DNA from 4 places in the Nonomuraea sp. NPDC003214 genome. Region 4 is predicted to be linked to each of the others. Evidence: riboswitches for the same ligand, from Rfam matches in the RefSeq annotation. Region 4 holds a riboswitch; each other region holds the start of a gene.
The links. Region 4 has a riboswitch for cyclic di-AMP ahead of ACWDXC_RS26210 (CHAP domain-containing protein). Riboswitches for the same ligand answer to the same signal wherever they lie in the genome.
Positions count from the first base shown of each region.

Region 1 (7,360 bases), on a different contig from region 4:
ATCCCGACGCTGGACGCCGGCTACCACGTCGGCGTGGACGGGCTGTCGCTGCCGCTGATCGCGCTGACCGCGCTGCTGTTCCTCGTGTGCGGCGTCCACTCGCTGGGCGAACGGCGGCGCGAGCGGGCGCACGCGGCGCTGTTCCTGTTCCTGCAGTCGGTCTCGCTCGGCCTGTTCGCCGCGCTGGACCTGCTGCTGTTCTTCGTCTTCTTCGACCTGTCGATCGTCGGCATGTACTTCGTGATCGCCGGATGGGGGCACGGCGACCGGGCCAGGTCGGCGCTGACGTTCTTCCTCTACACCTTCCTCGGCTCGCTGGCGCTGCTGCTCGGCTTCGTCGGCCTGTTCCTCGGCGGCGGCACGTTCGACCTGGTCGAGCTGGCCCGCAATCCGCCCTACGCCGGGTCGCCCGGCGTCGCCTCGCTGGTGCTGCTGGCCGTCGGCGTGGGGCTCGCGGTCAAGACGCCGGTCTTCCCGGTGCACACCTGGCTGCCGCCCGCCCACACCGACGCGCCCGCCGCCGGGTCGGCGATCCTGGCGGGCATCCTGCTCAAGATGGGCACCTACGGCCTGGCCCGCGTCGCCATGCCCGCGCTGCCCGACGCCTGGCGCGCCCACGCGTGGCTGATCATGGCGATCGGGCTGGTCAGCGTGCTGTACGGGGCGCTGGTCGCGCTCGCCCAGCCGAACCTCAAACGGCTCGTGGCCTACACCTCGGTCAACCACATGGGCTACGTCGTGCTCGCCCTCGGCGCCGCCGGGCTGGCGCCGGGCGGCGGCCGGGCCGGGGAGCTGGCCGTGTCCGGGGCGGTCACCCAGATGGTCAGCCACGGCCTCATCACCGGGGCGCTGTTCCTGCTCACCGGCGTCCTGTGGGACCGGGCCGGCACGTACGAGATGGACCGGTTCGGCGGCGTCGCGGGCCGCGCCCCGGCATTCGCCGCGCTGCTGGCCGTGGCCGCGTTCGCGTCGCTGGGGCTGCCCGGGTTCTCCGGGTTCATCGCCGAGTTCCAGATCTTCGTCGGGGTGATCGGCGCGGGGGCCGTCGTCCTGGGCGCCGCGGCCGTGCTCGGCATCCTCATCACCGCCGCGCTGTTCCTGCGCGCCCTGCAACGGGTGCTGCTCGGCGGGCCGGGCGAGCTCACCGGCCGCGTCACCGACCTGCGGCCCGCCGAGACCGCCGCCGTGGCGCCGCTGCTGGCGCTGTCAGTGCTCATCGGCGTCGCGCCCCGGTGGCTGCTGGACCTCGTCGAGCCCGCCGCCGCCGCGCTCTCCTCGCTGGCCGGCCGGTGAACGACGACCCGGCCGCGCTGCTGCCCGAGCTGCTCCTGCTGGCCGGGGCGGTCGCCGGGCTGCTCACCGGCATGTTCGTGCCGCGCGGGCGGCAGCGCGCGGTCGCGTGGATCTGCGCCGCCGCGCTCGCCGCCGCCCTGGCCGCCACCGTCGCCGCCACTGTCACCGCCACCGTCACCGCCGCCGGGGACGCCGCGTTCGGCTCGTACGCGCCCGACGCGCTCACCCAGGCGGCCCGCGCCGTCGTGGCGGGCGGCACGCTCCTGGTGATCGCCCTGGTGGCCGCCGAGGCGCGCGGGCACCGCCGCGAGGCCGAGGCGTACGTGCTCGTCATGCTCGCCGCGCTCGGCTCGGTGCTGCTGGCCGGGGCCGGTGACCTGCTCGTCCTCGTCCCGGCGTACCTGCTGGCCAGCATCCCGGCCTACGCGCTCGCCGGGTTCGGCAAGGACGCGCCGGGCACCGAGGCGGCGCTCAAGTACTACCTGATGGGCGCGTTCCTGGGCGTGCTGATGCTGGCCGGCGTCACCCTCCTGTCGGGCCTGGCGGGCGCCACCGGCTACCGGGCGGCCGGGGCGGCGCTCGCGCTCGCGCCCGGCGCGGCGACGGCCTGCGCCGTGGTGCTGCTGCTGGCGGGGCTGCTGTTCAAGGCGGGCGGGGTGCCCGCGCACTTCTGGGTGCCGGACGTGGCCGAGGGCGCCCCCGTCGCCGTCGCCGCGTTCGTCACCACCGTGCCCAAGATCGGCGCGCTGGCGGCGCTGCTGCGCGTCGCGGACGAGCTCGGGCCCGGCGGCTGGGACGTCCTCGTCGCGATCGTCGCCGCCGCCACGATGACGCTCGGCAACCTGGCCGCCTTCCACCAGGACGATGTGCGCCGCCTGCTCGCCTACTCCACGATCAGCCAGGCCGGGTACGTGCTCGTGCCGGTCGCCGTCGCCCAGCACACCGCGCTCGCCCGCCCCGCCGTGCTGTTCTACCTGGCCGCCTACGCGGTCACGAACGTGGGCGCGTTCGCCGTGGTGGCCGCCACCGGGCGCGGCACACTCGACGGCTACCGGGGGCTGGGGCGGGCCGCGCCGGGGCTCGGGCTGGCGCTCGTGGTGTGCCTGCTCGGGTTCGCGGGCATCCCGCCCGCCGCCGTGTTCGTCGCCAAGGTGCTCGTGTTCGCCGCCGCGTGGGACGGCGGTCACGCCTGGCTGGCCGTGCTCGTCCTGGTCAACACCGTGGCGAGCCTGTACTACTACCTGCGCTGGGTCGCCGTGGTGTTCCGCGGCGACCCGCCGGCCGCGCCGCCTCCGGGCCTGGCGCGCGCGGTCGCCTGCGTGGCGGCCGTCGCCTCGCTCGCCCTCGGGGTGGGCGGCGGCGTCCTGCTCGGCCAGGCCGCCTGAGCCGTCACGCCTTCCCGGCGGTGGCGGCCCAGTCGAGCAGCGCCTGGGCGGTGTCGAAGCGGCGGCCGGAGTCGCTCTCGCCGAGGATCACCCCGACCAGCAGCCGGCCGTCCCGCTCGGCGGCGAACGCCAGCGTGTAACCGGCGGCGCGCGTGTAGCCGGTCTTCACGCCGACCGCGCCCGGCTGGGCGAGCAGCCGGTTGGTGTTGCGCCACGAGTAGGAGCCGTGCTCACTCGTCGCCTCGACCGAGTGGTAGCGCGCCGAGGTGATCGACTTCAGCGTCTCGTTCCGCAGCACCGCCTCGGCCAGCCGCGCCTGGTCGGCCGCCGTGGAGTGGCCGCCGCCGTTCGTCGGCATGCCGTCGGCGTTGACGTACAGGGTGTCGGCCATGCCCAGCTCGCGGGCGGCCGCGTTCATCTTCCCGACGAACCCCTCGACACCCGGCCCGTACGTGCGCGCCAGCACGTGGGCCGCGTCCGCGCCGGACGGCAGCAACAGGGCGTGGAGCACGTCCCGCACCGGCAGCCGGTCACCGGCGCGCAGCCCGGCGACGGCCGCGCCGCCCCGGGCCGCGTAGCGCACGTCCTCGGCCGTCACCTCGACGACGTCGGCCGGGTCGGCCTCCTGGAGCACGACGTGGGCGGTCATCATCTTGGTCAGGCTCGCCACGGGAAGGCGCTCGCCGGCGTCCTTGCTGTAGCGGACCTCGCCGGTGGAGGTGTCGACGACCAGTGCGGCCCGCCCGAGCACGGCGGGCGCGTCAGCGGGCGCGTACGAGGCCGGGCCGGCGAAAGAGGCCGTGGTGGCGGGGGTTGCTGTGGTGGCCGCGTGGGCGGTGGTCGTGCCGGTCGTCAGGACGCCGGCGGCGAGGGCGGCGCCGGCCAGGGCGCGGCCCCAGCGGCGCGGCCGGGCGCTGGAGAAGAGGGAGGTGGGCATGAGGGGCTGTGCTCCTTGCTTCCATGCCGCCTACCGGGTTAGCTGACGGGTTCGGGCCTGGAAGTGCCCTACGGGCGCGGCCGGGGGAGCCTGCGCGCCGATTCACCCCAAGAGAGAGTGGGTCCCCGGTTCCGCGTGACGCGGATTCGGCGGCCGCGGGCCCGGCGAACGGGCCCACGGTCCGGGCATTGCGCGCATAAGGTACGAAACTTGACAAACTATGGCAAATCGCCCGTCAAATAGTGTTGCACCACCGGCCCCACACTGCGCGCCAGTTCCTCGGCGGACATCGCGACCACGGGCGGCAGCCGTACGACATAGCGGGTGAAGGCCAGCCCGAGCAGCTGCGTGCTCACCAGCCCGGCCCGCCGCGCCGCCTCCTCCGGCCCGCAGCCGAGCGCCCGGCCGACGAACGAGGCGACCTGGGAGGTGAACACGTCGCGCATGCTCTGCGCCGCCAGCGCGTTCGTGGACGACGAGCGCAGCAGCAGCATGATCGCCTCGTCCGACAGGTCGCCCTCCCAGCGGGACAGGAAGTGGCGCGCCATCGCCTCGCCGAGGCGCTCGCGCGGCGGCGCGGGCAGCTCCTCCAGGTTGAGCCGCAGGTCCACCGCGGCGCGGAAGAGGCCCTCCTTGTTGACGTAGTAGCGCATCACCATGGACGGGTCGACGCCGGCCAGCGAGGCCACCTTCCGGATGGTGGTGCCCGCGAACCCCTGCTCGGCGAAGAGCTTGCGGGCCGCGCCGAGGATCGCCGTGCGCGTGGCCTCGGACCTTTCCGTGAACGCCATGCCAACAAGTGTAGACCAACGCTTGTGGTCAAAAAGGTGCTGGCCGGGCCGGGCAGATCTTGGTAAGAAGAGCGGGTGGACCTCATCCCCGTGGAGTTCGAGGCGTTCGACCGCCGCATCGCCGACGTCACCGGTGACCGCAACCTGGAGCGCCTCCACCGGGGCACCCGCTGGGCCGAAGGGCCCGTCTACGTCCCCGCGGGCCGCTACCTGGTCTGGAGCGACATCCCCAACGACCGGATGCTGCGCTGGGACGAGCTGACCGGCGCCGTGGGCCCGTTCCGCCAGCCCGCCGGCTACGTCAACGGCAACACCCTCGACCGCGAGGGCCGGCTGATCTCCTGCGAGCACGGCGCCCGCCGGGTCACCCGCACCGAGCACGACGGCTCCGTCACCGTGCTCGCCGACCGGTGGCGCGGCAAGCGGCTCAACAGCCCCAACGACGCCGTCGTGCGCTCCGACGGGTCCGTCTGGTTCACCGACCCGCCCTACGGCATCCTCGGCGACTACGAGGGACACCGGGCCGAGCCGGAGATCGACGGCTGCCACGTCTACCGGATCGACCCCGGCGGCGAGGTGAGCATGGTGGCCGGCGACTTCGCCCGCCCCAACGGCCTGGCGTTCTCCCCCGACGAGCGGCTGCTCTACGTCGCCGACACCGAGCGCCGCCACGTCCGCGTCTTCGAGGTCACCCGCGACGGCACGCTCACCGGCGGCAAGGTGTTCGCCGAGCAGCAGGGCGAGGCCGACGGCAGCTACGACGGCATGCGGCTCGACGACACCGGCCGCCTGTGGGCCGCCGTCGGCCGGTCGCTGCACGCCTACCACCCCGACGGGACGCTCCTCGGCAGGCTGCACCTGCCGGAGAGCGCCTCCAACCTCGTCTTCGGCGGCCTCAAGCGCAACCGCGTCTTCATCACCGCGACGACGTCCCTCTACTCGATGATGCTGAGCCTGAGGGGCGCCGCCCCGGTGTGGGCTACCTGAACGCCCAGGTGAACAGGTGCAGCTCGCCGTCCTCCGGGTCGGAGAAGGCGAAGCTGCGCACCTTCTTGCCCGGGTCCAGCGCGATCGGCTGCGAGGCGTACACGTGCGCCGGCACCGGCTGCAACGCCCACGAGCCCCAGAACAGCCGGTGCGGCGTGCGCGCCACGACCTCGTTGCCGAACTGCGGCTGCCCGCCGCCGAAGTCGAGGATCCAGTCGCTGAAGCCGAGCTTGCCGGTGCTGGTCGTGCCGTCGGCGTAGGTGACGGTGACCTGCGACTCGGGCCAGCCGTTCACGCCCGTGCCCAGGAAGGCGACGCTCGTGGCGCCGTCGGGCGCGGCCACCTCCAGCGCCTTGCCGCCGGTGCGCACGTTGTCCCACTCGCCGCGCCCGCGGTCGGGCCAGGTGAACGAGTAGTCCCGCCACGTCACCGTGCCGCCCGGCGTGAGCCCCGCCTCGGCCAGCGCCTGCGCCGACAGGCTGAAGCCCGGCCCGTCGATGTTGGCCTCGCCGGGAGCGGTCATGTCACCGATGCCGACGTTGTTGTGATGCCACTCGGGGGTGCCGCGCGCCGCCACGTTGAGCCGCACCGACGCCCGCCGCTCGCCCACGACGACCGGCACGCTGACGAAGCCGCGCGGCACGTCGCCGGACACCGACACCTCCAGCGCCTGACGCTCCTGCCCGCCCGCGCCCACGGTGAGCGTGCCGCGTGACGGCGACACGGTCACGCCGTCCGGCGGCCTGGCCTCCCAGGTCAGCGTGGCGGCCGGGCCCGTCGAGCGGACCGCCAGCTCCGTCGCGAACGTGCCGCCCGGCTCGACCGGGCCGCTGCCCCGGCTGAAGCCCGCCAGGTACGGCAGCGTCCCGTCGCCGAACGACGGCGGCGCGTCCGCCGGGTCCGCGCCGAAGCTCCGGTCCGGGGACCAGCCGACGGCGAAGTCCAGCCGCCCGCCGCCGGTCGCGAACGACTCCGGCAGCCACGCCCGGTCCGTCTCCGCGCCGTTCACCCGCAGGGACCGCACGTACGAGCCCTGCCCCCAGGAGTTGACGACGATGTCGCCGCCCGGCCGGTCGATCGTGATCCGGTCGAACAGCGGCGTGCTCACCAGCAGCTCGGCCCGGCCCGGAATCGCCGGGAACAGCCCCATCGCCGACCACACGTACCAGGAGCCCATCGCGCCCAGGTCGTCGTTGCCGACCAGCCCGTCCGGGCCCGGCCCGAACAGCTCCCGCTGCACCCGCCGCACCAGCTCCTGCGTCTTGTACGGCTGCCCGGCCCACGCGTACAGCCACGGCGACGGCAGCGACACCTCGTTGCCCAGGTAGGCGCGCGCCACGGCGGGTCCGGCGTTCAGCTCGCCGAAGTACTCGTCCAGCCGGGGCACCACCTTGCCGGCGCCGCCCATCGCCGCGAACAGCCCGGCCGGGTTGTGCGGCACCAGCCAGTGGTACTGCGCCCCGTTGCCCTCCATGTACACGTCGGGCGCGGCCGGGTCGAACGGCCAGGTGAACGAGCCGTCGCCCATGCGCGGCTGGATCCACCCGCTGCCCGGGTTGTAGATGTGCTGCCACGCCTGCGAGCGGCGCATGAACTCCGCCGCCGTGTCCCGCTCGCCAAGCCGGGCGGCGAGCTGCGCGATCCCGAAGTCGGCCACGCCGTACTCCAGCGTCGCCGACGGGTCGTACGGCACGTGCCCCTCGCGCATGAACGCCGCGTTGCCGGGCCGCTCGTCGTAGGCGAGCAGCGGATGGCCGATGTCGCGCGGCCCGGTCCGCCTGGCCGCCTCGGCCATCGCCTTCAGCGCCGCCTCCGCGTCGAAGCCGCGCGCGCCGAAGGCGTACATCGTGGACACGATCGAGTGGAACGGGTCGCCGACCATGACGCCGGTGATCGCCGTCTGGTGCGACCAGCGGTCCCACACGTTGCCGACGGCCTGCGCGTTGTCGTACATCGACTGGGCGATG
Region 1 is NZ_JBSFSX010000004.1:434,021-441,380, forward strand. Features, by position in the region: gene ACWDXC_RS14425 (complex I subunit 4 family protein) at 1-1,293, shown strand, start outside; gene ACWDXC_RS14430 (NADH-quinone oxidoreductase subunit N) at 1,290-2,678, shown strand; gene ACWDXC_RS14435 (D-alanyl-D-alanine carboxypeptidase family protein) at 2,683-3,615, opposite strand; cyclic di-AMP (ydaO/yuaA leader) riboswitch at 3,628-3,777, opposite strand; gene ACWDXC_RS14440 (TetR/AcrR family transcriptional regulator) at 3,834-4,406, opposite strand; gene ACWDXC_RS14445 (SMP-30/gluconolactonase/LRE family protein) at 4,482-5,393, shown strand; gene ACWDXC_RS14450 (GH92 family glycosyl hydrolase) at 5,386-7,360, opposite strand, start outside.
Region 1: it holds a riboswitch for cyclic di-AMP, as region 4 does, so the genes downstream of both, ACWDXC_RS14435 (D-alanyl-D-alanine carboxypeptidase family protein) here and ACWDXC_RS26210 (CHAP domain-containing protein) in region 4, are expected to answer to the same signal.

Region 2 (7,360 bases), on a different contig from region 4:
CCGCCTACTCGGAGCTGGTCGACCCGATCGAGCAGCGCCGCCGCCTGGTCGAGCAGTCGCTGCTGGCGGCCGGCGGCGACCCGGAGGCCATGCAGCTCGACGAGGACTTCCTCCAGGCGCTGGAGTACGCCATGCCGCCGACGGGCGGCATGGGCGCCGGAATCGACCGGATGATCATGGCCTTCACCGGCAAGAACATCCGCGAGACGATCCTCTTCCCGCTGGTCAAGCCCTCCCGTTGAGCCGCACCGGCAGGGTGGCGAGCCCGCGCAGCACCAGGTTTCCCTTGTACGGCGGCGCGGGGTCGGCCAGCTCCAGCTTCGGCGCCGCCTGAGCCAGGGCGCGCAGCGCGATCTCGCCCTCCAGTCTGGCCAGCGGCGCCCCGAGGCAGAAGTGGATGCCCAGCCCGAACGCCAGATGCCGGCCCGGCGTCCGCTCCACGTCGAAGCGGTCCGGGTCGGCGAACGCGGCGGGGTCGCGGTTGGCGGCCCCGACCAGTGCCAGCACCGCGCTGCCGGCGGGCACGGCGGTCCCGGCCAGCTCCACGTCCTCCAGCGCCACGCGCATGGTGAGCTGCACGGGCGGGTCGTACCTGAGCACCTCCTCGACCACCTGCTGGGGCGCGTCGGCGGCGCGCCCGAGCACGCCGTGCCTGACCAGGTTGAGCACGCCGTTGCCGATGAGGTTGACGGTCGTCTCGTGCCCGGCCACGAGCAGCAGCACGCAGGTGCCGAGCAGTTCCTGCTCGGTCAGCTCCTCGACCTGGGCGAGCGCGCTGAGCAGGTCGTCGCCGGGCCGCTCGCGCCGCAGCGCGATGAGGCGGCGGAAGTACTCGCGGAACTCCTCCCGGTCGTGCTCGGTCCGGGAGATCAGGTCCGGTGGCACGATCGGGTCGAGGCTCCTGGCCAGCGTCTCGCTCCAGCCGCGGAAGCGCTCGTGGTCCTCGGGCGGCACGCCGAGCATCTCGCTGATCACCATGACGGGCAGCGGGTAGGCGAACGCGCTCATCAGGTCGGCCTCGTCGGGCAGCGCGTCGAGAAGCCCGGCGGTGATGGCCTCGATCCGCGGGCGCAGCCGCCTGATCATGCCCGGGGTGAAGGCCCGGCTGACCAGGCCGCGCAGCCGGGTGTGGTCCGGCGGGTTCATCATCAGGAACGAGCGGGGCGGCTCGCCGTCGGGCGGGGCGCCGTGGCCGAACCGGGCGTCACGCAGCACCGCGGAGCAGAGCTCGTGCGTGGTGGCGACGAGGAGTCCGCCGCGGGTCCGCAGCAGCGCGTCGCTCTCGCGCAGCTCGCGGTAACGGGTGTACGGGTCGCGCAGGAAGCCGGGGTCGGATGGATCGAACCCGAGCATGTCCGTTGGCGTCAAAGGAGCGTAGTCAGGATCGCTGTGATCGATCATCATGCTCCGATAAGTGCCGACATATGGCGAGTACTTCACATACAACGGATCATGTCAACGGAGGAGGTCAAGTGCGGCGAATTTCGTGCTTGACGACCTTTCCTGGATGCGTTTACCGTCTGCGAGGATGTGCCGCTCCGGTCGGGCCGTAGACGTCTCCGGGTGGTGCTGGTGGGGGGGAGGGCTCCCGATGGATGTGCTCACAGAAGGCGTTGAGCTGAGCCGTGCCGATCTGGCGTTGCTGGCCGAACTGGCCAAGGGCGTCACCGTGGACCGGGTCGGCCGGCGCCTTGACATCAGCGGTCGCACCGTGCGGCGAAGACTGCGCGGCATCTGCGACCGCATAGGCGTGGCCACCGCGATCGAGGCGGTGGCCTGGGCTGCCCGCAGGCAGCTCATCTAGGGCCGATAGCCGGGCTCTGGCGCCGGCTAGTCGGCGATGCGGACGGCTCCGGCGAAGGGGCGCCGGGCGATGGACGCGATCCGCACCACGTCGCCGGTGCGCGGCGCGTGCACCATCATGCCGCCGCCCAGGTAGATGCCCACGTGGTGCAGGTCGTTGTAGAAGAACACCAGGTCGCCCGCGCGCAGCTCCTCCTTGGAGATGTGCCGGCCGGCGGTCCACTGGTCACCGGTGTAGTGCGGCAGCGAGATGCCCACCTGCTGGTAGGCGGCCATCACCAGACCGGAGCAGTCGTAGCCGCGCGGCCCTTCGGCGCCCCAGATGTACGGCTTGAGCTGCTGGGTGAGCGCCCACTTGGCGGCCTGGGCGGCCTTGCCCGAGCCCGGGATCGGCAGGTTGACCTTGACCGCCGGGGTGCCCGGCCGGCCGGCCTCGCCGAGCGCGCGCCTGAACAGGCTGCTCTCGACCTTGCCGACCAGCTTGACGATCCGGTCGCGCTTGGCGTCGAGGTCCTTGACGATCTTCGAAACCTCGGTGATGCGGGCCTTGGCGCCGGCGCGGGCCCGCTCGGCCGCCTGCATCGCCTTGGTGAGCTGGAGGATCTCCTCGCCCTGCTGCTGCTGGATCGCGTAGTTGGTGGCCGCCAGGTCGAGGTAGCCCTCGGGGTCGTCGGAGTTGACGAACGCCAGGGTGCCCGACAGGCCGCCGTTGATGTAGGTGGTCTGCGCGAGCAGGATCGCCTTGGAGCGCTTGTCGGCCAGCTCGGCCTCGCTGGCGGCGAGCGTCTTCTTGGCGTTGTCGGCGGCCTTCTGGGCCGTCTTGAGCTTCTCCCGCTGGCCGTTGTACTGCTCGGCCAGCGTCTCGATCTCCAGGTGCATCTCCTCGACCTGCTCGGAGAGCTCCTTGAGCGAAGGCTTGGGGTCGGCGGAGGCTGGTGAGCCCAAGGGCAGAGCGAGGACCAGTGCGGCCACGGCGGCCAAGCCGACGACACCGAATCGCTTCTTGCCAGAGCGCCTGTCCAACCAAGCTCCTTCCGTTGACGCCTACCGGGTTAGCTGACGGGTTCGGGCCGGAGCAGCCCTACCGAGCGTGGCTCGGATTCACCCCTGGCAGCGGGTTGACGCCGCCGGCGGGTCCCCGGCTCCCCTCGCGGGGATTGGGCGTGTCGACCGCGCGGTGTGCGCGGGTGACATCGTCGCTGGACACTAATGCACTCCTGGTTCCTGCTCAACCGGAACTGCCGAGTCTGTAGAGGTTTCACAACCGACGGGTCACAAGGTGATCTCGTGGCGAGCCGTACAGAAAAGACTTTATGCCCTCTTTGCCCCAAGTTCGCCCGATCGTGAAACTGTAGGAATCGTGCAATCCGGAGCGTGCACGCACAGTGACGGTCCGGGAGTTTGGGTCGAGCCGTAATGGGGTCTGTACTCTGGATGGCCATGGAGCAGGTCGCCGAGCTAGCGGTCCCCGAGACCGAAGTGCTCGTCAGGCGCGCGCGGACCAGGGACGTCAGGGCGATCAAGCTCCTGGTCGACACCTACGCCGGCGTCGGGCGCAAGATGCTGGAGAAGGCCACCGTCACGCTGTACGAGGACGTCCAGGAGTTCTGGGTGGCCGAGCGGGGCGGCGAGGTCGTCGGCTGTGGCGCGCTGCACGTGCTCTGGGAGGATCTGGCCGAGATCCGCACCGTGGCCGTGCACCCCTCGGCCCGGGGTTTCGGCATCGGCCATCGCGTGGTCTCGGCTCTCATCAGGACCGCTCGGGAGCTTGGGCTGGAACGTGTATTTTGTCTCACTTTCGAGGTGGACTTCTTCGCGAGGCACGGGTTCCGTACGATCCAGGGCACGCCCGTCTCACCCGAGGTGTACGCCGAACTCCTGGCCTCGTACGACGAGGGCGTCGCGGAGTTCCTCGACCTCGAACACGTCAAGCCGAACACCCTGGGCAACACACGCATGCTGCTCCACTTGACATCGGGTGACGCGGACCTTGACTGCCGAGAAAGGTGATTGTTGATACCTATGTCGATACGTTGGGCAGGACAGGCATGTGCCCTGACACGTGCCACATGCGCACTCGAAGCGAGGTGACACGGTGAGCACAGGACAGCCGCCGTATCCACAGGACGATTCCCCCGAGAACTCCCCTGAATACGGCCAGAACGCAGGACGCCCCCAGGGGCAGCCCGACCCCGACGCGACGGTCGTCGGCTACCGCGTGGACGACCCCTACGGCCAGCAGCCCCCCTACGGTCAGCAGCAGGGCTACGGCCAGCAGCCCCAGTACGGCCAGCAGCCCCAGCAGGGCTACGGCCAGCAGCAGCAATATGGTCAGCAGCCGCAGTACGGCCAGCCGGACTACGGGCAGCAGCAGGGCTACGGCCAGCAGCCGCAGTACGGTCAGCAGCCGCAGTCCCAGCCGGGTTACGGTCAGCAGCCCCCGTCGGGCCAGCAGCCCCAGTACGGCCAGCCCGACTACGGCCAGCAGCAGCAATATGGTCAGCAGCCGCAGTCCCAGCCCGACTACGGCCAGGGTTACGCCCAGCAGCCGCAGTCCCAGCCGGGTTACGGCCAGCAGCCCCAGTACGGCCAGCCGGACTACGGCCAGCAGCAGGCTTACGGCCAGCAGCCCCAGTCCCAGCCGGGTTACGGCCAGCAGCAGTACGGTCAGCCCGACTACGGCCAGCAGCAGGGCTACGGGCAGCAGCAGTACGGTCAGCAGCCCCAGTACGGGCAGCAGCAGTACGGCCAGCCCGCCTACGGTCAGCAGCAGGGCTACGGCCAGCCCCAGTACGGGCAGCAGTACGGCCAGCCGGTGGGCATCCAGCCGCCCGGCGCCCCCGCGCCGCTGGCGGAGTGGTGGCAGCGCCTGGTGGCGAGGATCGTCGACGGCCTGATCTTCGGCGTCGTCTACTTCATCATCAACCTCATCCTGGGCATCTTCTTCGTCGTCAGCTACAACTCGGTCACCGGCGTCACGACGGGTATCGCGAGCTCCCTCATCGTCGGCGTCATCCAGTACCTCCTCCTGGCCGCGCTCTACGTGGCCTACGACTTCTTCATGACGAAGATGAGCGGCCAGACCGTCGGCAAGATGGTCATGGGCATCAAGGTCGTCCAGGTGGGTCATGCGATGCCGTCCGGCGGACTGCCCAACGACGCCGCGCTCAAGCGGGCCGGCGGGACCTGGGGCGGCTACGTCCTGGGCGTCATCCCGCTCCTCGGCCCGCTTCTCGGCGGCGTCCTCGTTCTGCTGAACGCGGCTTCCCAGCTCTGGGACAAGCCGCTGCAGCAGACGTTCGCCGACAAGTTCGCGAACACCGTGGTGGTCAAGATCAAGTAAGTCTCAGCAACAGCGAAACAGGGGCCGGCATCGCGCCGGCCTCTGTTTTGTGTGTACGAGCCGTACCAGAATGGGGGGACGCCGAGGGCCGCCGAACGGACGAGGTGAGGTTATGGCCGCGACACCCGAGACCGGCGTGCTGCCGGCGGAATGGTGGGAACGGCTCGTCGCCCGCCTCATTGAAGCGCTCGTGTTCGGAGTCTTCTATTACATTCTGTTCATTGCGCTATGGGGCGTCTTCCGGACTGTCGGGGTGTTGGACGCGTTCGAGGGGCGGCTGCCCGGCGTGTTCGCGTGGGTGGGCGCCGGCCTGGGTTATACGGTCTATGACTGGGTCGCACTTTCCCGGGGTGGGCGCACCTTCGGCAAGGCGATCATGGGGATTCGGGTGGACCCGGAGGGTCTTCCGGCGCGGGTCCGGCTGAAACGCGCCCTGCTGTATCCGGCGCCTGCCATGCTGATGGGCATTCCGGTGGCCAATCTGCTGGCCGGAATGTTCGTGTTTGGCGTCGGCCTGCTCATCTTGATCGACAAGCCGCTCCAGCGCGGGCCGCATGACAGGCTGGCCGGAACGCTGGTCGTAAAAGATCTTCGTTGAGGGTTCCGTACCTGCGCTGATGGCTTTTCGCAAAATTTCCGCTTGATCCGGTAAGGAGCCTGGAGAGACTGGCATTAGGCTATGAGGCGTCCGGGTTGCCGGATGTTGGGGCGCCTGCCAGGCTATGGGCATCTCTGTGCCGCTATGGTCGTGTGTGGGCGGCTGTCGCCTCGAGTGACACGAGGTCCGCCAGGCTCGCGCCGGCCCTGCAGCCTGTGTATAAAGCGCCCCTGAAACCCCGTCAGCCGTGGAGGCGAGGCCGAATGGAAGCCGTAACAGAGGTATTGTCAGCGCTCATCCCGCCCGTCGTCGTGGGCGGCGCCTTCATCTTTGGCGTCGTGAAGTTGGTGCGGCACGAGGGCGCCGGCCGGCGGCCAAACCGCCAGGATCAGGCCGACAACCGCAACTGATCGGCCGCTCAGCCGAATCCCGTGGCGCTGAATTGTCTTAACGTCTTTCCGGGTATATGTTTGGGCGAGCGAATGAAACAATGCTCCGGGAAAGGATTGCGTAGATGGCCAAGCAGATCCAGGAGATTCTCATCGATGACCTCGATGGGGGCGAGGCCAATGAGACGGTCAGCTTCGCTATTGACGGCTCCACCTATGAGATTGACCTCAGCGACCTTAACGCCAAGAAGCTGAGGGACGCTCTGACGCCTTTCGTGCAGCACGCCCGCCGGGCGGGCGCCGTATCCACGCGCCGTCGCGGGCGTGGCGGGCAGCGGGCGATGAGCCGCGAGAAGAGCGCCGAGATCCGTCAGTGGGCCAAGGCCCACGGCCTTCCGGTCAGCGAGCGGGGCCGCATCGCCTCCACCGTCGTCGAGAAGTACGAAGCGGCTCACTAAGGAGCCGATCTCCTGACCATGCGCTTATGCCGTTCGCCTAGGACCCCGGCGGCCGCCATAAGCGCATGATCATTTCTGCCATTATCTCAAATGGTGGACATCGGGATTTGTTGATCTTCTGATCCGCCCCTTAAGTGGGCGTTTGGGTCCATTTACGCGGGCGTGGCGCCGGTTATGTCCCGGCTCCGCGCCCGTACTGATCGGTAACGCGGCTGACCAGATGCCCCGTTCCGGTCATGCCCCGCCTGGCATTGCGTCCCCGTTCCGGTCGCGCTCGGGCCGGCATTGCGCCTCCTGTTCCGGTCGCGTTCGGGCGGCATTGAGCCCCCTGTTCCGGTCACGCTTGGCCTGGCATTGGAGCAGGACATACGATGGAAGACAGGACGCGGCGTCCACCGCGATCGGGCGCGGCCGCCCCTGGCTCGCCCCCGCGTCCGCAGCCGATCCGTGCCGTTCCGGTCGCGCCGCTCCCGGCGAATTTCGAGCCACTTCACCCGGGCGCCCTAAACCTCGTTCGCTGGTGGCGTATCGGGAACACGTGACCCCCGAACAGTAGTTGGATGGAGGGTGAACGCCCTGCTCTCGGGGAACGTGTCTGCTATAGAGCGCGTCAGCGGCAGTGGGCACGGTTCGCCGAGCCAGGGCTAGCATGCGGGATGACGGGACCGGATTTACCGGCCTGACTGACCGCTCTGTGAGGAGCGACGAGATGTTCGAGAGGTTCACCGACCGAGCAAGGCGTGTTGTCGTCCTGGCCCAAGAAGAGGCC
Region 2 is NZ_JBSFSX010000009.1:85,040-92,399, forward strand. Features, by position in the region: gene lysX (bifunctional lysylphosphatidylglycerol synthetase/lysine--tRNA ligase LysX) at 1-242, shown strand, start outside; gene ACWDXC_RS28320 (cytochrome P450) at 226-1,353, opposite strand; gene ACWDXC_RS28325 (LuxR C-terminal-related transcriptional regulator) at 1,592-1,804, shown strand; gene ACWDXC_RS28330 (C40 family peptidase) at 1,831-2,826, opposite strand; cyclic di-AMP (ydaO/yuaA leader) riboswitch at 2,830-2,977, opposite strand; gene ACWDXC_RS28335 (amino-acid N-acetyltransferase) at 3,244-3,813, shown strand; gene ACWDXC_RS28340 (RDD family protein) at 3,899-5,146, shown strand; gene ACWDXC_RS28345 (RDD family protein) at 5,259-5,744, shown strand; gene ACWDXC_RS28350 (histone-like nucleoid-structuring protein Lsr2) at 6,259-6,591, shown strand; gene ACWDXC_RS28355 (ATP-dependent Clp protease ATP-binding subunit) at 7,301-7,360, shown strand, end outside.
Region 2: it holds a riboswitch for cyclic di-AMP, as region 4 does, so the genes downstream of both, ACWDXC_RS28330 (C40 family peptidase) here and ACWDXC_RS26210 (CHAP domain-containing protein) in region 4, are expected to answer to the same signal.

Region 3 (7,360 bases), on a different contig from region 4:
GTCACTCCTGTCACTTCCGTCAGATGCGAGCGCAGAGCGGGGGCCGCTCTGCTGGTCCACCAGTCGTCGGGCACCTCGACGGGCTCCACCGCCACCCCGCGCGGGCTCAGCAGCACGCGCAGCGAGGAGATCGCGGTGGACGGCAGGCTGAGCACCCGCTGCCCCGGGTCGAGGCCGCGCAGCCGCAGCTCGGCGGGCAGCCCGGCCTCGTGCACGGTGATGCCGGGACGCTCCCGGATCAGCGCCACGTCCACCGGGTCCTCGCGGCGGTGCGGGTAGTAGGCGAGCGGCTCGCGCGCGGCCAGCTCGGTCAGCCAGGTCAGGTAGCGGTCGCGGCGCACCAGCCCGTTGCGCACCAGCGAGGTGCCGAGCACCACGGTGCGCTCCGCCGGGCCGGGGTCGCTCGGCGGCTGGCCGCGCAGCCAGGCGAAGTCGTGGCGCACCAGGTCGACGCCCGCCTCGGTGACCGCCTTGTCCAGCTCGCGGGAGACCGGCAGCGCGGTGAACACCGTCACCCGGCCGGCGCGCAGCCTGAGGGCCGCGGCCAGCCCGAGCGCCGTGCGCAGCAGCCCGGGGTGCGCGCGCGCCCGCAGCAGGGGCCGGTACGGGCCCGCCGCCAGCAGCTCCAGCAGCCGGATCGTGGCCAGCCCGTCGTCGACCACGACGACGCGGCCCGGATGGGCCGTCAGCCAGCGCAGCTGCACCTTGCCGGAGAACGCGTCACCGACGGCCGACGGCCGGCGCGGCATGCGCTCGCGCGGCTCGGCCAGCTCCAGGCCGCCGGGCAGCGGCAGGCGGCGCAGCTCGCGCCGCGTCACCCGCAGCGCGCGCAGCCCCGCGCGCGGCACGACCTCGGCCGACGGCCCCAGCAGCCCGGCATGGTGGGCCTCGACGGCGCACAGCATCTGGAGCGGCGACTCCACCCAGGCCGACGCCCGTTTGACCACTGATGTTCTCCCAGCCAGGTGATGGCCCGTTCACGACCGCTTCAAGCTAGCCCGGGCGGCTTAAGCCGCTCGGAACGGCACGTGAACAATGGAGGGTATGAACTCGCTACGGCTATACAGAGACGGCGTGGAGATCCCGCAGCTGGGGCTCGGCGTCTGGCAGGTGCCCGACGACGAGGCGGAGCAGGCGGTCACGACCGCGCTCGCATGCGGCTACCGCCACATCGACACCGCCAAGCTCTACCGCAACGAGGCCGGTGTGGGGCGGGCGGTGCGCGCCTCCGGCATCCCGCGGGAGAAGCTGTTCATCACCACGAAGCTGTGGAACAACGACCACGACCGCGCCGAGCAGGCCTTCGAGGAGAGCCTGGGCAGGCTCGGCCTCGACTACGTCGACCTCTACCTGATCCACTGGCCGGCGCAGCGGCAGGACAAGTACGTCCAGGCGTGGCGCGCGCTGGAGAAGGTCTACCGCGACGGCCGGGCCAAGGCCATCGGCGTGTCCAACTTCACCGTCGAGACGCTGCAGCGGCTGCTCGACGAGGCCGACGTGCCGCCGTGCATCAACCAGATCGAGCTGCACCCGTACTTCCAGCAGCGCGAGCTGCGCGAGTTCCACGACAAGAACGGCATCCTCACGCAGGCCTGGAGCCCGCTCGGGCAGGGCAAGGGGCTGCTGTCGGAGCCCGCGCTGGCGGTGCTGGCCGACAAGCACGGCCGCACGCCCGCGCAGATCGTGCTGCGCTGGCACATCCAGCTCGGCAACATCGTCATCCCCAAGTCCGTCACGCCGTCGCGGATCAAGGAGAACATCGCGGTCTTCGACTTCACGCTCGACCAGGAGGACATGGCCGCCATCGGCGCCCTGAACGCGGGCCGCCGGCTGGGCCCGGACCCGGACGTGTTCCCGTGAGGTGAAACCGGGCAGGTTTCGCGTCCGCGGATGAATCAGTACGATCTTCCGCGTGCGAGATCTAGCGTGGGGCATCGCGGCGACGGGCGGCATCGCCAGGACCGTGGGGGCGGTCATCGCGGCGGAGCCGGGCATGCGGGTGGCCGCCGTCGGCTCCCGCGACCTGGGCCGGGCCAAGGCGCTGGCGGCGACGCTGGGCGCCGAGTCCGCCTACGGCTCCTACGCCGAGCTGTGCGCCGACCCGGCCGTCGACGCCGTCTACGTGGCGACCCCGCACGCCCAGCACCTGGAGGTGGCCGAGGCCGCGATCGCGGCGGGCAAGGCGGTGCTGTGCGAGAAGCCGCTGGCGGCGAGCCTGGCCGACGCCGAGCGCATGGTCCGCCTGGCCCGCGAGGCCGGGGTCTTCCTGATGGAGGCCATGTGGATGCGGTTCAACCCGCTGGTGCGCATGCTCAAGGACGACCCGCGCTTCGGCGAGATCCGCTCGGTGCGGGCCTCGTTCGGGTTCGCGCTGCCGTACGATCCCGCGCACCGGCTGTGGGCGCCCGAGCTGGGCGGGGGCGCGCTGCTCGACCTGGGCATCTATCCCCTGGGGCTGGCCCAGCTCTTCCTCGGCATGCCCGAGTCCATGCACCTGACGGGCGCGCTGGCGCCCAACGGGGTCGACGCGGAGGCGGGCGGGGTGCTCGTCTACCCGGGCGGCCGGCGGGCGCTGGTCGACACCTCGCTGCTCGCGCACTTCCCCAACTCGGCCAGCATCGTGGGCACCGGGATGCGCGCCGACCTGGACGCGCCGTTCTGGGCGCCCCGGCGGGTGGTGCTCAGCGGGCCGTCGATGGAGACCGAGGAGCACGAGCTCGACCCGGCCGACAACGGCTACGCCGGGGAGCTGCGCGAGGTGCGGGACGCGCTCGCCGAGAACCGGACCGAGAGCGCGATCATGCCCCTTGACGAATCCCTTGCCATGATGGGGCTCCTGGCCGACGCGCGCGGGCAACTCGCCTAGCTGCGACTTTATCGACTTGTAATGCCTTGGCGGATGTATTACCTTATGGCGCATTCGCGGCTTACGTCCGGTTTGTCCGGTCGTTGCCAACCATCGCACGACACTCACAGGATCGTCCTGTGACCGCTGAATCCGCCTTGCGCGGAACCGGGGACCCATGTCCTTTGGGGTGAATCGGCACCTTGTGTGCCGTAGGGCAGCTTCCACGCCCGAACCCGTCAGCTAACCCGGTAAGCGGCATGGAAGCAAGGAGTAATCCCCTCGATGGCGAAGCACCGTCTTACCCGTGCCCCGAAGAAGCTTCACCCCCGCGCCGGCGCCTCCCTCCGCGCCACCCTCGGCGCAACCGTCCTGGCCGCCGGACTCGGCGCCGGGATGACCACCGCACTCCCCGCCCAGGCCGCCGAGCCCGGCCACCAGGTCGAGACCCAGACCATGTCCGAGTCCACGCAGACCAGGGCCGGCGCCAACCAGGTCAACGTCACCGCCTCCCAGGTCCTGGCCCTGGCCAAGGCCCAGGTCGGCACCTCCGAGAACGCCTACGGCGGCGGCACCAAGTTCCAGCAGTGGTACGCCAGCTCCAAGCGCGCCCTCGAGACCGTCGCCCGCGACGGCGGCAACCCCAGCGCCTACCTGAACGCCCCCTGGTGCTCCATGTTCGTCTCCTGGGTCGGCGAGCAGACCGGCGCCCGCCCGCAGGTCGGCTGGGACGCCTACACCGTGACCCACGCCAAGTGGTTCGCCGCCAACGACCGCTGGGGCACCGAGGCCAAGCCCGGCGCCGTCGTCTTCTTCGCCTGGAACGGCAGCAAGAGCATCAGCGCCATCCAGCACGTCGGCTTCGTCGTCAAGGACAACGGCGACGGCACGATCTCCACGATCGAGGGCAACACCGGCAACGGCAAGGTCGAGGAGCGCGTCCGGCCCAAGTCCCAGGTCGTCGGCTACGGCTACCCCTCGTACGCCGCCTGACCCTCCCCCTGGCGAAGCGCGCGCCCCTCCCCCGGGCGCGCGCTTCCGCGTTTCCTCCCCTCCCCGTGTCGATCCGGCCCCCTCCGGGACGACGCACAGGTGTGGCAGGCTCGCCGGGAGCCCGCTTCACCGCCTGGACGAGGAGAACGCACCGTGAAATTCCTGATCGTCGGCAAGGCCAGCGAGGAGACCGAGGCCGGCGCCCTGCCGAGCCAGGAGCTCGTCGACAACATGACGGCCTTCAACGAGTCGCTCGTGAAAGCCGGCGTCCTGCTGGCCGCCGAAGGGCTCCACCCCAGCTCGCGCGGCGCCCGGATCGCCTACAGCGGCGGCAAGGCCCGCGTCATCGACGGGCCGTTCGCCGAGGCCAAGGAGCTCATCGCCGGCTTCTGGCTGATCCAGGTCAAGTCGCGGGAGGAGGCGCTCGAATGGGCCCTGCGCGTCCCCGTCCCGCCCGGCCACGACGGCATCGGCCTGGACGTCTGGCAGGTCTTCGACCCCTCGGACATGCCCGAGACCTCCCTGACCCCCGAAACCGCCCAACGCCACGCCACCCTCCGCGCCACCCTCGACTCCCCACCTGAGCCCTGACCGTCCGAGAGCGGCGCCCCAGTGGGAGGCGGCGCGCTGCGGCGGCCCCTCCCGGAAGGCCGCGCCCCCGCCGGGCAGGCGGGAAGCCCCAGGTGGCGGCAACCCCGGAAGGGTGACTCCCGGAAGCGGCGCCCCCTCCCCGAAGGCCGCACCCCGCCGGGCAGGCGGAAGCCCCAGGATGGCGGCAACCCCGGGAGGGGGCGGGCCCCCGGAAGGGGCGCCTCGGGCAGTCCGGCCCTCTGGTGGCCCCGCCGGGGCGGCCCCACCCCACCGGCGACCCCCGGCGGAGCGGCCCCGACCGCACCGGCGGCCCACGCCCCGGACGGCCCAACCCACCGGCCCCCAGGCAATCCGGCCCTCTGGCGGCCTCCGCCGAGGCGGCCCCACCCCACCGGCGGCCCACGCCCCGGACGGCCCACCCCCACCGGTCCCCCGGGCCCGCCCCCTCAGTTGGGCCCGGCCCCAGGGGCGCGGCCCCAACGGCGGCGCGCACCCCGGATGGCCCGGCCCCATCGGCGGTCCGGACCCATCCCCTCCGGTGCCCCGGTCCGGGGGCGCGGCCCCACCGGCCGCCCGGACCCCGGACGGTCCGACCCCGCTGGTGGGCTGGGCGGCGTCGGTGGGTTGTGGGCCGCGTTGCGCGGCGCAGCCGCCGCCTCATGGGAAGCCGCCGCCTCAGGGAGGCGTGCCCCCACGAAGCGGCGGGGCCGCGTGGTGGGAGGGGTGCGTCCCACGGGAGGGCGCTCGGGTTGCGAGGGGGTGGGCGGGGCTGTTGTCATGGGCGGGTGACAGCGTCGGAGACTCATCGGGCCATTGAGGCGGTGTGGCGCATCGAGGCGGCCCGGGTGATCGCCGGGCTGGCCGGGATGGTGCGTGACGTCGGCCTCGCGGAGGAGCTGGCGCAGGACGCGCTGGTGGCGGCGCTGGAGCAGTGGCCGCGGGAGGGGGTGCCGCGCAATCCGGGCGCCTGGCTGATGACCGTGGGCAAGCGCCGGGCGGTGGACATGATCCGGCGGCGGGAGCGGTTCGAGCGCAAGCTGGTCGAGCTGGGCCGGGAGCTGGACGACGAGACGGAGCTGCCGGGCGTCGAGGAGATCGAGGACGACCTGCTGCGGCTGGTTTTCACGGCGTGCCATCCGGTGCTGTCGACGGAGGCGCGGGTGGCGCTGACGTTGCGGGTGCTGGGCGGGTTGTCGACGGACGAGATCGCGCGGGCGTTCCTGGTGCCGGAGTCGACGATGGCGCAGCGGGTGGTGCGAGCCAAGCGGACGCTGGCGGAGCGCGGGGTGCCGTTCGAGGTGCCGGAGGGCGCGGAGCTGGCGGATCGGCTGTCGTCGGTGCTGGAGGTCATCTACCTGATCTTCAACGAGGGCTATTCGGCGACGGCGGGTGACGACTGGATGCGGCCGGGGCTGTGCGAGGACGCGCTTCGGCTGGGGCGGGTGCTGGCCGGGCTGATGCCGAAGGAGGCGGAGGTCCACGGGCTGGTGGCGCTGATGGAGATCCAGGCGTCGCGGGCGGCGGCGCGGGTGGGGCCGTCGGGCGAGCCGGTGCTGCTGCTGGAGCAGAACCGGGCGCGCTGGGACCGGCTGCTCATCGGCCGCGGCCTAGCGGCGCTGGCGCGGGCCGAGGAACTGAGCGGGGACCGGGGCGGGAACCTGGGCGAGGCTGTGGGTGGGGCTCCGGGCGAGGCTGTGGGCGGGGCCGCGGGCGGGGGGATGGGGCCGTACACGTTGCAGGCGGCGATCGCCGCCTGTCACGCGCGCGCGCTGACGGCGGAGGAGACCGACTGGGCGCGGATCGCGGCGCTGTACGAGGAGCTGGCGCGCCTGTCGCGCTCGCCGGTGGTGGAGCTGAACCGGGCGGTGGCGCTGGCGATGGCGTACGGCCCGGCGGTGGGGCTGGAGCTGGTGGACCAGATCGCCGGGGAGCCCGCGATGCGCGGCTACCATCTGCTGCCGAGCGTGCGCGGGGATCTGCTGTTCCGGCTGGGCCGGCTGGCGGAGGCGCGGGCGGAGTTCGTGCGGGCGGCGGGGCTGACGCGCAACGGGCGGGAGCGGCGGCTGCTGGAGGAGCGCGCCCTGGCCTGCGGCTGATCCCCACCGCCGCCGGGGTGGGCTGCCCGGAGTGGTGTGGAATAGGTGCGCATGAGATGGGAGCGCTCCCAAAGGGCTATATGAGCCCTTTAAGGTGAAAAATCCGCTTCTAGTGCCCTGAAACACCCCAGAGGTAACGGTTGAGTTTCGGGACGTTGACGTCCGCACGCCATACGGGCACTCTTTGTGGGAGCGCTCCCAAAGACCTTCCTCTCGCGGCTCACCCCGCGATGCACCTCCCACGATCCACACCCAAAAGGGGTACGGAATGACGAACCACAAGCGCTTTGCTGTTTCCGGTGTCATGGTCGCGGCGCTGGCCGTCGCGACGGCCGCGTGTGGCGGCGGCGGCACGACGACGCCGGCCGGGGCCGGTGAGACGACGGCGGCGGCAGAGCCTGTCACGATCAATGTGCACACCTTCGGCGGTGGCGAGAACTTCGGTTACGACGCCGCCGTCGAGAAGTGGAACGCCGAGCACCCGAACATCCAGATCAAGTACACGAACCTGACCGACCGGTTCGAGGACGTCTACCTGCCGCAGCTGCTGCAGCGCCTGCAGGCGGGCAGCGGCGCCGGCGACATCGTCGGCATCGACGAGGGCGCGATGGGCCTGATGGCCGCCCGGCCGCAGTTCTTTACCGACCTGGGCGAGCACGGGCTGCAGGACCGCAAGGCCGACTTCCCGGCGGCCAAGTGGGAGGCGGGCATCAACGCCGACGGCAAGCTGTTCGCGCTCGGCACCGACATCGGCGGCATGACCATGTGCTACCGCAAGGACCTGTTCGAGAAGGCGGGGCTGCCGACCGACCGCGAGGAGGTCGCCAAGCTCTGG
Region 3 is NZ_JBSFSX010000007.1:54,273-61,632, forward strand. Features, by position in the region: gene ACWDXC_RS22235 (hypothetical protein) at 1-947, opposite strand, end outside; gene ACWDXC_RS22240 (aldo/keto reductase) at 1,045-1,860, shown strand; gene ACWDXC_RS22245 (Gfo/Idh/MocA family protein) at 1,913-2,866, shown strand; cyclic di-AMP (ydaO/yuaA leader) riboswitch at 2,981-3,118, shown strand; gene ACWDXC_RS22250 (CHAP domain-containing protein) at 3,131-3,838, shown strand; gene ACWDXC_RS22255 (YciI family protein) at 3,992-4,429, shown strand; gene ACWDXC_RS22260 (RNA polymerase sigma factor) at 5,215-6,525, shown strand; gene ACWDXC_RS22265 (ABC transporter substrate-binding protein) at 6,794-7,360, shown strand, end outside.
Region 3: it holds a riboswitch for cyclic di-AMP, as region 4 does, so the genes downstream of both, ACWDXC_RS22250 (CHAP domain-containing protein) here and ACWDXC_RS26210 (CHAP domain-containing protein) in region 4, are expected to answer to the same signal.

Region 4 (7,360 bases):
GCGGCGACGGGACGGCGGATCGACTGGTCGGGGCGGGCCTCGATCTTGCCCGTGCCCCACAGCCGCTGCATCGCCATGGACTTGAAGGTGTTGAGGAGCACGGTCTTGCCGACGCCGCGCAGGCCGGTGACGACCATGCTGCGCTCGGGACGGCCGCGGGCCACCCGCTCCAGCACGACCTCGAACTGCTGCAGCTCACGGTCGCGCCCGGCGAGCTCCGGCGGACGCTGTCCGGCTCCGGGGGCGTAGGGGTTGCGCACAGGGTCCACGCTCTCGGACTCTATTGCCGGATATAGCGGCCGTCTTAGATTTGGGAAGAAAGCGCTACGGCGTGTCCGGGCAGGGGCGAGCGCGAGCACCGTCACCGGACACACCCCCTCTCACCAGGCCGAACCCTTGTTCGATTCGAGTACCTAAGACTGTAGCGCGGACTCGAACAGGTGCGCGATGATTTCGGGTAAAGAAGTTTGCAACAGCCGAGCCCACCCCGGGCGTCATGGTGGTGTGGAGTTCGAGGATTTCGTCCGGGCCCGCGGGCCGGCCCTCCTGCGCTACGGCTACGTGCTCACCGGCAACGCCGATGACGCCGCCGATCTGGTGCAGGAGGCGCTGCTGCGGCTGAGCGACACCTGGCGGCGTGTGCGCAACAAGGACAATCCGGAGTCGTACGTCCGTACGATCATGGCCCGCCAGCACGTGAGCTGGTGGCGCAAGGTGCGGCGCGAGCGCCTGACGGGCGAGCTGCCCGAGGGCTCCTACACCGACGTCCACTCCACCGGCGAGCTCTGGAGAGAGCTCGCCACGCTGCCGCGGCGGCAACGCGCCGTGCTGGTGCTGCGCTACTACGAGGACCTGTCCGACCAGGAGATCGCCGACATCCTCGGCATCTCCCGAGGAACGGTGCGAAGCCAGGCGTTCCGCGGGCTCAACACGCTCCGGGTCAGGCCGGCGATGCTCGAAAGGGGACGGGCGTGAGGACAGAGGACGAGCTGGTCACGGCGCTGCGGCAGGGCGCCGCGGACGCGCCGGAGCCGGACCTGCTGGCGGGCGTCGCCCGGCTGCGCAGGCGGCGGCGCGCCAGGAGAAGGGCGCAACTGCTGGCCGCGGCGGCCGTGGTGGCGGTCGCGGGCACGGGCACGGCGGTCTTCAGGGGCACCGCCGTCCAGGAGAGCCCGCAGCCGCTGGCGACGGCCACGGCGTCGATCGCCCCGGTGCCCGTCGAGCCGGTGGAAGCGGTGGCGGCGGAGCTGTGGCCGGAGGCGGTGTTCACCATGCCGGCCAGGAACTCCGACGGCTGGCGCTACCGCCCCATCACCGCCATCAGCCCCACGGAGGTCCTGCTCAGCGCCGAGTCGTCGTTCGAGAAGGCCGGCAAGTTCGAGGTGTACGACGCGCGTACCGGAAAGGCCAGGCTCGTCGCCGAGGTGCCGAAGGACGACCGGCTGAAGAAGTACATCGTGCAGGGCGTGACCGTGGACGGCGCGAACGTCGCCTGGTTCGCGTACGGCGAGCAGGGCGACGGCGCGCAGATCCGCGACATCTGGACGGTCCCGCTGGCCGGCGGCGAGGCCAGGCTGGTGGCCAGCCGCGTGGGCCAGGACGCCGACCTCGACGCGATCGGCCTGGACGGCGACCACGTCGTCTGGTCGGAGGTCGACGGCGGCGTGTGGCGGCACCCGCTCGGCGGGATCGAGCCCGAGCGCGTCCCCGGCAGCGACGGCCTGCACCTCATTCAGTGGCCCTGGGCCACCGACGTGGCCGGCCTGCCGGGTGACCTGGACCGCAACCAGCTCCGGCTGGTGAACCTGGAGGACGGCTCCAGCCTCACCGTGCAGGCGCCGCCGGGCGTGCAGGGCATGCGCTGCGGGCCGGTCTGGTGTTACGGCCGGGCGGAGCGCGGCACGGTCATCAGCCGCGTCGACGGCTCGCAGCCGCCCCGGGAGGTCGCGCGCGGCATCGGCATGGGCGTGGCGCGCTACCCGATCCTGGACCGGTTCCTGGCGGCGGGCAATGCGGTGTACGACCTGGCGACGGGCACGATGGTGAGCTTCGGCAACCCGGGCAACTGGTACGGGGCGGGCGTCTCGTCGGAACCGAGCACCATCTTCTACTGGGGCGCCACCAAGGGGGACAAGCCGGACAAGTTCCGGGTCCTGAACTTGGCAGCGGTCCCACCGGCGCAATAGCGTTCCGCCTCATGCGGACCTTCGCGAACGTACAGGAACTCAAGGCTGCCGTCGGCGAGAAGTTCGGCCCCACCGAGTGGCGCACCGTCACCCAGGAACAGGTCAACCTCTTCGCCGACGCCACCGACGACCACCAGTGGATCCACGTCGACGTGGAGCGGGCCAAGGAGGGCCCGTTCGGCGGCACGATCGCGCACGGCTACCTGAGCCTGTCGCTGCTGCCGGCGTTCATGTTCGAGCTGGTGCGGGTCGAGGGCATCGCGATGGGCGTCAACTACGGCCTGAACAAGGTGCGCTTCCCCCGCCCGGTGCCGGTCGGGGCCAGGGTGCGGGCCACGGCCGAGCTGACCGACGTCAAGGGGACGCCGGCGGGCTACCTGTCCAACCTCAAGATGACCATCGAGGTCGAGGGCGAGAAGCGCCCGGCGTGCATCGCCGAGACGCTCAGCCTTTACGTTCCCGCGGAGTAGCCGGGCCGCGGGCCCCCGCCCGCGGCCGGTTTCGTGGAAATTTCGTTACGAGGGAATTACCCAGGTCAGGGGTGTGTTGGACATTTCTGTACGCGGGTAAGACGCGACCGACTCTCGGGCGTCACGACCCACCGTCCATCACAGGGACCGACCTGTGACCGCTGAATCCGCTCACACGCGGAACCGGGGACCCATGTGTTCCACCGGGGTGAATCGGCACCGACATCGCCGTAGGGCAGCTTCCACGCCCGAACCCGTCAGCTAACCCGGTAAGCGGTATGGAAGCGAGGAGTTACCCTTAATGCGCCCCATCCGCACCCCCAAGATCAACGTGTCCAAGGCCGTCCTCGGCGCCGCGCTCGTCGCGACCGCTTTCGGCGCCCACGTGTCGGCGGACGCCAGCACCGCGACCACCGCCAACACCCAGCCGCAGGCCGCCCAGGCCCAGCAGGCCGCCACGAACCAGAACACCAGGGTCAACGTCTCCGCCTCGCAGGTCCTGGCCGTCGCCAAGGCCCAGGTCGGCACCTCCGAGAACGCCGCCGGCGGTGGCACCAAGTTCCAGCAGTGGTACGCCAACTCCCAGCGCGCCGCCGAGACCGTCCAGCGTGACGGCGGCAGCCGCCAGGACTACCTGAACGCCGCCTGGTGCTCGATGTTCGTCTCCTGGGTCGGCGAGCAGACCGGCGCCCGCACGCAGGTCGGCTGGGACGCCTACACCGTGACCCACGCCAAGTGGTTCGCCGCCAACGACCGCTGGGGCCAGGAGGCCAAGCCCGGCGCCGTGGTCTTCTTCTCCTGGAGCGGCAGCAAGGACATCAGCTCCATCGACCACGTCGGCTTCGTCGTCAAGGACAACGGCGACGGCACGATCTCCACGATCGAGGGCAACACCGGCAACGGCAAGGTCGAGGAGCGGGTCCGTCCCACCTCGCAGGTCGCCGGCTACGGCTACCCGTCGTACGCCGCCTGATCAGACCGCCTCGAAAGCGCGCGTCCCCTTCCGGGGGGCGCGCGCTTTTCGCGTTTCGTGCAACGGTACGGCGTGCTGGAGGATCCCTGGATACGTGGACCACACAACCGAGTTCGACGAGTTCGTCCGGAGCCGGGGCGACGCGCTCCTCCGGTACGGCTACGTGCTGTCCGGCAACGCGGACGACGCGGCGGACCTCGTCCAGGAGGCTCTGGCCAGGCTGGGTGACGCCTGGTCACGGGTGCGCAAGAAGGACGACCCCGAGGGGTACGTGCGCACGACCATGGTCAGGCTGCACATCACCTCGTGGCGGCGCAGGCACCGGGAGGAACTGGTGTCCGTCGTGCCGGAGAAGGGGCGCTTCGACCGCTACGAGGACGCGGACCTGTGGGCGGACCTGCAACGGCTGCCGCCCAGGATGCGAGTGGTCCTCGTGCTGCGCTACTACGAGGACCTGCCCGACGCGGAGATCGCCGCGATCCTCGGCGTCTCGCGCGGCACCGTGCGCAGCCAGGCGGCGCGTGCCCTGGACAAGCTCCGGATCAAGCGAATGCTGCAGGAGGCACGATGAGAAGCGAAGAGGACCTGGTCCGGACCCTGCGTGCCGGGGCCGGGCACGTCACGCCGACCGGCGGGCTGGCGGCGGCCGTCGCGGCCCGGCGGCGGGCGCGGCGACGCCGGCAGCGGGTGAGCATGGCCCTGGCGGCCGCCTCGGTGGTGCTGGTGGCCGGGGGGACGATGGCGGTGTGGCGGGGGGAGCCCCGGGTCTCGGTGGAGCCGGCGGTCGCGGTGACCACGGTGTCGCCTGGGGAGGTGGCCAGTGCCGTCCCCAGGGTGGCGGAGGTGAAGCCGGTGGCCGAGGTGTGGCCGGAGGCGGTGTTCACGATGCCGGCGGCGGCCCCCGATGGTTGGAAATATCGCCCGGTGACCGGAATTTCCCCCACCGAGGTGCTGCTGACCGCCGAGTCCTCCTTCGAGAAGGCCGGCCGCCTGGAGATCTACGACACCACTGCCCGCACGACCAGGGTGGTGGGCGACATGCCCGCCCCCGAAGGCGTCAAGGGCTACTTCGTCCAGGACGTCGAGGTGGGAGAGCGGCACTTCGCCTGGTACGGCACCACGCCCAACGACAGTGACAAGTGGGCCGACTTCTGGATCATCCCCCGCGAGGGCGGCACCGCCCAGCGGGTCGGCGAGGTCACCGGCGACCTGGCGAACGTGGAGCGGATCGGCCTCACCGAGGACGCCCTGGTCTGGTCCGTACGCGACGGGGGTGTCCACCGGCTGCCGCTGTCCGGCGGCGAGCCCGAGAAGGTCGCCGGCTCCGACGGCCTCCACCTGGACTCCTGGCCGTACGCCGTCGGCTACGCGCCGGGCGAGCGCGGGCAGAAGAACCAGGACCGCAGGGTCAACCTGGTGACCGGCGAGAAGACCCCGCTCCCGGCCTCCGGCTCCGTCACGAAGCTCACCTGCGCCGCCGAGTGGTGCTACGGCGACGCCAAGGGCGGCGGGCTCCTGGTGCAGGGCCTCGACGGCTCCGACGCCACGCTGCTCCCGTCGCTCGGCTTCCACGGGGAGGTCCTGGGCGACCGGTTCGCCTCGGTCATGCCGGTCAGAGGGGACGCCGATCCGGCCAAGGAGTACGTCGCGCCCGTCGCGGTCTACGACCCGGCGACCGGCAAGATCGCCGGCGTTAACCGGGTGTCGCCCGACGGGTCCGCCAGCTACGGCAGCGGAACGTCGTCCTCGCCCACCACGATCATGTACTGGGGCAAGGGCCCCGAGGTCACCGTGATGAACCTGGCGGCCGTCACCAGAAGATGATCGCCGCCACCGCGAGCGCCGCCAGCAGACCCAGGTAGGCCAGCACCAGCCGGGTGTCCCGGAGCAGGCACTTGCTCCGGGTCAGCCCGGCCCGCCGCGCCTTCCAGTAGCCCGCGAACCCCAGCCCGGCGAACGCCAGCAACGCCCACGGCCCGAACAGCCACGCCAGCAGCGCGACCGTGGCATAGACGCACAACCTCAGCGGATCGTACGGCTCGGCCTTCACGTGATCACCTCCAGCGGGAGCCGTACCCTCGGCTCGGCGGCCACCGCCGACAGCCGCTGGGCCGAGAGCTGCGGCCACGCCTGCACGGCGCAGAACGGCGCGCACTGGTCACGGTCGGACCGCGTGCCCACGTGCACGCAGCACTGCGTCAGCCGCTCCTCGATCATGGTCGACAGGTCCATGAACGGCTTGACCGTCACCCGCACCACCCGCTCGCTCAGCATCCGGCGCAGCTTCGCCCGCCTGCCGGGGAGCGCGGACGAGGCCAGCGCCAGCAGGGTGGAGACGCCGAGGTCGCAGTTCTCGCAGATGTTGCGCCACAGGTCGCCGATCCGGGGGTGCGACAGCGACGACTGCTCCGACAGCAGGCCGAGCAGCGACTCCTGGACGGCCAGCCGCAGCTCGCGCGGGATCTCGGAGTCGGCGATGCGGTTGGCGACCAGGCCCAGGTTCTCCTTGAGCCGGTCGTGGCCGATCAGCGCCACCAGCGAGCGCCACTGCCGGGAGTCGTCGCGGATCAGGTAGCCGACCGAGCAGCAGTGCGGGTGCGAGCACGGCAGCGCGGTCAGGTCGCGCCAGGTCACCAGGCCGCCGGTCTGCGGGCCGAGCCGCTTGAGCACGCCGGTGTGGGTCAGGCGGTCCATCGGGTCGATGGCCCCCGACCGGCCCGAGCCGAACTGCGGCTGCAACGACACGCCGCCCACGTACGGGGTGTCGAGGGCCAGCCTGATCACGTCGCCGATCTCGCCGTCGTTGACGCCCAGGGCGGCGGTCATCACCAGCGTGGTGAAGATCTCCCGCTCCGACAGCCTCCGTACGGCGTCGGCCTTCAGCCTGCGCAGGTCACCGCCTCGGTGATGGCGGGAGGACTCGGCCGAGGAGCCGTCGTACTGGAGGTAGACCTCGACCCGCTCGCGATGCTCGGTGAGCAGGTCCAGCAGCGAGTCGTCGCGGGCGATCAGGACGCCGTTGGTGTTGATCAGGATGCGGGTGACGGGCCGGGCGGTCAGCTCGGCCAGGAGCGTCTTCAGCTCGGGGTGCAGCGTGGGCTCGCCGCCGCTCAGCATGAGGACGTCCAGCCTGCCGTTCTCCCTGGCCAGCCGCTGGTCCACGTTGGCCAGCACCTCGGCGACGGGCACGATGCCGGACAGGTCGGGGGAGCTGCCGGCGAAGCAGGTGGGGCAGCGCAGGTTGCACGCCTCGGCGATGTCCTCCAGCAGGATGCAGGTGTGCTGCGTCTGCATCTCCGGAAGCCCTTGCAGGTACGCGCCCGGCACGGGGGCGAAGTTGCCCGACACATCCGGGATGTGCTGCTTGGTGGGAGCGGTCCATTCCTCCAGATAGGCAAGAATATCCGGGTCCTCGTCGTACAGCGTCCTGACCAGGCCGTGCTTGCGGCACCCGCGTTCGAGCCACACCTGGCCGTCCCGCTCCGCCAGGTAGCCGCTCAGCCGCTCCACCCGGGTGAGATCGGGCTCCTGACAGTGCGGGCAGAACGCGTTGACGTAGCGGAGGATGCGGTCGCCCCGCAGCTCCATGCCTGTGCTCACTGGTGCACCTTCCGGTCGAAGAGGGCATCGTAGTAGCCGCGCCGCCAGCCGTAGCCGACCCGGAGCCCCAGCAGCAGCAGGCCGGGCAGCAGGAAGCACTGCGGACCGGTCAGGCCGGACCACAGGATGTC
Region 4 is NZ_JBSFSX010000008.1:263,683-271,042, reverse strand. Features, by position in the region: gene ACWDXC_RS26230 (ATP-binding protein) at 1-269, opposite strand, end outside; gene ACWDXC_RS26225 (SigE family RNA polymerase sigma factor) at 505-975, shown strand; gene ACWDXC_RS26220 (hypothetical protein) at 972-2,186, shown strand; gene ACWDXC_RS26215 (MaoC family dehydratase) at 2,198-2,656, shown strand; cyclic di-AMP (ydaO/yuaA leader) riboswitch at 2,806-2,947, shown strand; gene ACWDXC_RS26210 (CHAP domain-containing protein) at 2,958-3,629, shown strand; gene ACWDXC_RS26205 (SigE family RNA polymerase sigma factor) at 3,724-4,200, shown strand; gene ACWDXC_RS26200 (hypothetical protein) at 4,197-5,453, shown strand; gene ACWDXC_RS26195 (hypothetical protein) at 5,440-5,679, opposite strand; gene ACWDXC_RS26190 (radical SAM protein) at 5,676-7,229, opposite strand; gene ACWDXC_RS26185 (prolipoprotein diacylglyceryl transferase) at 7,226-7,360, opposite strand, start outside.